2 regions of the Shewanella sp. ZOR0012 genome follow, and region 1 is predicted to be linked to the other one. Evidence: predicted binding sites of a transcription regulator. Region 1 holds the regulator's gene; the other holds the start of a gene.

Region 1 (3,145 bases):
TGACACTATGACCAGTTTCATCCAATGATTACCTGATAGAGTTCCGTTTCATCATGCGTCTTGCGCAATTGTTTTAATATTTGCTTGTCACTGAGCTTTTCAGCCATGCATGACAAGGTACTTAGGTGCTGCTGACATTGGTCGGCAGGCACGAGTAGTGCAAATAAAATATCGACGGGTTGTTTATCGATAGCATCAAAGGCTATCGGCTCCTCACATTTTATCAATATCGCTATGGGTTGTGTTATATCGGTTAATCGACCATGTGGAATGGCGATACCGTTACCTATACCTGTGCTACCCATCTTTTCGCGCGCCACGAGGCTTTCGAAGATCTCTTGAGATGAGAGGGTGGGGTACTGGGCAGCGGCTAAGTCGCTGATGAGTTCCAGTACCTTTTTCTTACTGCCCGGAGTGGCGCAGGTTGTGCACTCCGGCCGCAGTATGGTACGAAGTTCCATTGCTAGTGTTTTGTTAACTTCTCTTTGTGTTTAATAACCTGACGATCAAGTTTATCAATCAGGACGTCTATGGCAGCATACATATCTGCATGCTCTGAAGTCGCGAAGACTTCACCACCGGTGAGGTTGATTCTCGCTTCGGCAATCTGTTGCATTTTCTCAACATTGAGCACAACGTGCACATTATTGATCTGTTCGAAATGACGTTCAAGTTTTGAAAACTTTTCCTCAACATATGCCCGTAACGATTCAGTAATCTCGATATGGTGTCCACTTAGGTTTATTTGCATAGAAACGTCCTCCGATACTCACAATAGGCTATAAACTTTTACGCTGATTGGAAGGGGGAATAAGCATCGCTTCTCGGTACTTCGCAATGGTTCTGCGCGCAACGTTAATTCCCTGTTCTGCCAGAAGTTGAGCCATCTTGCTGTCGCTTAATGGTTTTTTCTGGTTTTCCGCTGCAACCAGTTTCTTAATGAAAGCTCTGATTGCTGTGGATGAGCACTCACCGCCATCATCCGTCCCGACGTGGCTTGAGAAGAAATATTTTAGTTCAAAAAGTCCTTTTGGGGTATGCATGTATTTTTGTGTGGTCACCCGTGAAATGGTGGACTCATGCATCTCTACCGCCTCGGCGATATCGTTTAGGACCATAGGTTTCATGGCTTCTTCACCGTATTCGAAGAAACCCTGTTGGTATTGCACTATGCAGTTTGCCACCTTGAGCAGTGTTTCGTTACGGCTTTCAAGGCTTTTAATAAACCACTTGGCTTCTTGCAGATGGCCACGAATAAATTGGCTATCAGCTTGATTTTTTGAACTTCGGGCCATTGCTGCATATTGCTGATTTACGTTGATTTTTGGCATGCAGTCAGGGTTTAATTCGACCACCCAACGGCCGTTTTTCTTCGACACCGATACATCGGGGATCACATATTCTTCATCGACAGGGGTGATGAGTAAACCGGGACGAGGGTTCAAGGTTTGGATCAGCGCAATACTGTCCCTTAACTCGTCCTCTTTCAGTTTGGTCTTACGCATTAACAGCCTAAAGTCGCGAGCGGCGATCAGATCTAAATGATCTTTGATCAGCATGCGGGCGTTTTCGATGTGAGGGGTATCAGGCGAAAAATGAGATAGCTGGATCAGTAAACATTCGCTTAAATCCCTTGCCGCGACACCAACGGGGTCGAAATGTTGAATACGCTTGAGCACGGCTTCAACTTCGTCGAGTTCAATCTCGGGATTGCCCATGGCTTCGAGGATATCTTCAGTGCTTTGAGTGAGATAACCTTGATCGTCAATGGCATCAATAATCGCGGTGGCAATGGCTAAATCGGTTTCAGAGAAGGGTGTGAGGTTTTTTTGCCATTCTAAATGTTCGTACAACCCCTCGCTAGTTTCCCCTTGGAAGGGCATGTCATCTTCACGGCTGGCGCCAGAACCTGAGTTTGGCGATGCGGTAAATACTTCATCCCAAGTGGTATCCATGGGTAACTCTTCGGGCAGAGATTCTTTGGTCAGCGACTCGGCAATGTCCACGGTGGAATTATCTTGTTCCTGTGGCTGGGCAGTCGTTTCGCTAAAGTCGGTATCGGCGATATCTTGCTTACGTTCGCTAGGCGCGTCAAATTGCTCCTCTTCCAGCTCGAGAAGAGGATTAGAGTCTAAGGCTTGCTGGATTTCTTGTTGCAGTTCCAATGACGACAGTTGCAGCAGGCGAATGGCCTGCTGAAGTTGTGGCGTCATGGTTAACTGTTGACCCAGTTTGAGCTGGAGTGACGCTTTCATGTTACCGCTGATCCCTAGGTTATTATTGTGAGTTTAGGTCGCTTGATATCATATGGATGGAGCCTAGCGCTCTCAAATTCAAGGCTTATTAGCTTTGTTTTAGTAACTATAGCCTGAATTGTTCACCTAAGTACACAGCCCTAACTTGCTGATTGTCTAAGATCTCTGCGGGTGTGCCCTCGGCAATAAGATTACCGTGACTCACAATGTAAGCATGTTCACAGACGTCTAAGGTCTCGCGCACATTGTGGTCTGTGATAAGTACTCCAAGGCCTCGGCTCTTAAGCTGCTCGATAATTTTCTTGATATCGATAACGGAGATCGGATCAACGCCCGCAAAGGGCTCATCAAGCAGAATAAACTTGGGGTTGGCCGCTAAGGCGCGGGCAATTTCGACGCGGCGACGTTCACCGCCCGATAAGGACATGCCTTGGCTGTCACGAATATGGGTGATATGGAACTCTTCTAGCAGTTGCTCTAGTGCTTCTTCGCGCTGGTCACTATTGAGCTCTTTACGGGTTTGCAGTACCGCCATGATGTTGTCGTGTACGGTTAATTTACGAAAGATACTCGCTTCCTGTGGTAGGTAACCAATACCTTTGCGGGCACGCAGATGCATAGGATCGGCGGTTAAATCATCATCGTCGATAAAGATATGGCCTTTATCGCTTTTAACTAAGCCCACGACCATGTAAAAGGTGGTGGTTTTACCCGCACCGTTAGGGCCGAGTAGACCGACGACTTGACCCGTTTTTACTGTCAGGCTGACATCTTTGACAACCTGGCGGCTTTTATAACTCTTGGCGAGATTCTGTGCTTTTAAGGTGATTTGGGTCATTTAGAATCCTGTTTTTTCACAGGTTTATCTGTTGGTGTATTTTTGAGTTCTT
Region 2 (3,145 bases), 530 kb from region 1:
CAAATTGCCGCAAAATTTTTGCTTTTGCCTCAGGGGCAAAATAGATCAACACATTTCGGCAAAAAATAATGTCAAACTTACCCAACAAAGTGTAACTCTCGAGCAAGTTATGAGCTCGGAAATTGACGAGACGTTTAACGTTATCCTTTATGCGCATGTTGCCAGAAGGCAAAGCATCAAAAAACTGCCGCTTACGTTCTTCAGACAATCCACGTGCTAACGCTAAACTATCATACTCAGCATTTTTACATCGCTCCAACATAGAAGGAGAAAGATCCGTTGCTTGAATCGAGGCACCACCAGGCAGCGCCCCTGGTTTTTTTTGCTGGTACTCTAATATGGTCATTGCTAAAGAATATGGCTCTTGACCCGACGAGCAAGCTGCAGACCATATCTTTAAAGGTCTACCTAACTTACTGTATTCTGGTAATAGCACATTATTAAGCAATTCAAATGGATAACGATCACGAAACCATAAGGTTTCATTAGTGGTCATGGCATCAATAACTTCAGCTCGTAAAGCTCGTTCCGTGGGTTTCATCGAATGCTTTACCACATCGGATAACGAAGGAAGGTTATATTTGCCCATCAATGGCGCGAGACGACTACGTACGAGGTATTGTTTATTTTCACCTAGCACGATGCCGCTATGTTGTTCTAAGAACAACCTAAATTGATTATATTCTGCTTCAGCGAGTGATTTATCAGGCACATTCACGTCCTAGATCCTATAGCAAGCACCAAAATAAGTGCACAACAATCATGTAATAAGGGCTAGATTATAGCGTAAAGCTCAACTAGGCACTAACCCACACTCTCACTACAAACTTAAATGCTTGTTCACTGCCGCAGCTAATTCGTCAGGGTTAAATTTTGCGATAAAGTCATTGGCACCAACCTTTTGTACCATGGCTTGGTTAAAGACACCGCTTAATGAGGTGTGCAGTACCACCTTGATATTTTTAAGCTTAGGATCATCACGGATCTCAGCCGTTAAGGTATAACCATCCATTTCGGGCATCTCAATATCGGAGATAATGAGTGGAATTTCATCGGCAACGTTATTCATTTCACTTGCAATGGCCTTGAGCTTATCAAGTGCCTCACGACCATCTTTTGCCGTGTCAATTTGTAAATTTAACGACTCTAACGACCGAATAATTTGCTTGCGTGCCACCGCAGAATCATCAATCACCATAATATGGTAATGCTGACTTCTATCGAGAGTAAGTTGCTCATTAACCTCTTCACTAATGGCCGTTTTGACAGGTGAGATTTCATCTAAAATCTTTTCAACATCCAAGATTTCAACCAATTCACCTTCAATCTCGGTAACCGCGGTTAAATAGGAATAACGCCCAGCACCTTGCGGTGGCGGCATAATGGCTTCCCAGTTCATGTTGATAATACGTTCAACAGAACTAACCAAGAACCCCTGCACACTACGGTTATATTCCGAAATGATGATAAAGCAATTTTCAGTGCTCGCTAACGGACGCCCTCCCGTTGCCGCACTCAGATCGATAACAGAAATAGTTGTGCCACGAATATGGGCAACTCCTTTGACGTAAGGATTGAGTTTAGGCAATGTCGTTAATGGCGGGCATTGCAAAACCTCTTTCACTTTAAATACGTTTATCCCAAACCGTTGACGACCATTTAACTTAAATAGCAATAGTTCTAGCCGGTTTTGACCTACGAGTTGGGTTCGTTTGTTGACTGAATCAAGAATACTCGACATAACTCTGCCTTGTTGTTCTGTTTATGTACGGCCCTAAAACTCGTTTGAGTATAGGCATATTAATTGCTTACGTCTTGTTATCGATAAACATAGTTGAAACTAAGTCAAACTTCTGACACCAAAAATCTAAGAAAGAAGCATTGAACAGTTTCACGCTTGATAAAAGTATAGGTGTATTCTGGCGTTACAAGCTAGTCTCTTCATTATGAAAGTAAATTTAGTCTATTTTTTGAGTATTTTCGCACTTTTTCTATCCACGGCAGCTAAGGCTGAACCCGTGATACCTAGCGTATCGGCGATATCCGAATTAGCTAAAGCCCTTATTAATGAAAAGATTGCTGTACCTGCAAATGCGAAAGTCGACATTAATCCACAAACGGTCGATAACCGAATGCTGCCAGCACAGTGCACATCACCAATAAGGGTCGAATTAGCTTCAGAACGCGAAATTAGCCGTAATAACACCATAAAAGTCAGTTGTGATACCCCCGATCTCGCCTACCCTTGGCAGATTTTTATGTCTGTTAGAGTAGACATTCTTTTTCCTGTTGTGGTCGCAACCGAAACCTTAGCGCCAGGTGAATTAATCAGTCCTTTACAGGTCGAGATCCGCTATGTTGACCAAAATAGTTTGCGTGGCATGCAATTTAGCGATACTAATCAGCTAACAGGCGTGAGAGTTAAACGCCGAGTCGCGAAAAATTATCCTATTTTTGCGAACAACCTTTGCTTTGTCTGTAAAAATGACACAGTGTCGATTTATGTGCGTTCAAATAACTTCGTACTAAAAACTGTGGGAGAGGCGCTGCAAGATGGTAATATTGGCGACCAAATTCGAATCAAAAATAGCAGTTCTAACAAAGAGCTAGATGCCATAATTACGGCGATTGGCGAAGTAGAAGTTAGAATGTAAAATAAGCTAAAGCTTTTCGATAAGCTGCCGATACCCCAGTTAAGAAATCCGTATACATGACGCTGGAGCCTAAAATGGCAATTGATATTAGCAAATTTAACGCCGGAGCGGCCGCACAAGTCCGTTCAAACAGCACTAAACAAAGCAGCGAAAGCGAGAAAACCTCTCAGGTAGCAGCTAAATCAACTCAACTAAAAGGTGACTCTGTTGTCATTACGGCTCAAGCTCAACAGTTACAAGGAGCTCAAACCAAAATGGCCAGTCTACCTGAAGTCGACCAAAAGAAGGTGGCCGAAATAAAACAAGCCATTGCCGAAGGTCGTTATAAAATTGATCCCGAAAAGTTGGCTGCGAATATTGCCAGCTTCGAAGCAGAATTAAATGAGCTTAATAAAGAGTAACTATGACAGAAATAGCTAAACTGGTAGATCAACAACACGCCCATTTGGCTGTTCTTAAACAAATTATTCTTAAGGAAAAAGGCGCTTTGG

The links. The regulator sigma-54, encoded in region 1, starts transcription at its own class of promoters, with help from an activator protein. The targets are predictions, from matches to a motif close to GTTGGCACGNNNNTNGNNT.
Region 2: the regulator sigma-54 is predicted to act here: its motif matches at 1,792-1,810, upstream of flgA (flagellar basal body P-ring formation chaperone FlgA).

Annotation. Positions count from the first base shown of each region.
Region 1 covers NZ_JTLE01000094.1:3,575,105-3,578,249, forward strand. Annotated here, with positions in the region: gene rapZ (RNase adapter RapZ) at 1-21, opposite strand, end outside; gene ptsN (PTS IIA-like nitrogen regulatory protein PtsN) at 18-461, opposite strand; gene hpf (ribosome hibernation promoting factor) at 464-751, opposite strand; gene L976_RS17275 (RNA polymerase factor sigma-54) at 780-2,255, opposite strand; gene lptB (LPS export ABC transporter ATP-binding protein) at 2,362-3,093, opposite strand; gene lptA (lipopolysaccharide transport periplasmic protein LptA) at 3,090-3,145, opposite strand, start outside.
Region 2 covers NZ_JTLE01000094.1:4,101,737-4,104,881, reverse strand. Annotated here, with positions in the region: gene L976_RS19705 (CheR family methyltransferase) at 1-718, opposite strand, end outside; gene L976_RS19700 (chemotaxis protein CheV) at 821-1,741, opposite strand; gene flgA (flagellar basal body P-ring formation chaperone FlgA) at 1,947-2,654, shown strand; gene flgM (flagellar biosynthesis anti-sigma factor FlgM) at 2,729-3,055, shown strand; gene L976_RS19685 (flagella synthesis protein FlgN) at 3,058-3,145, shown strand, end outside.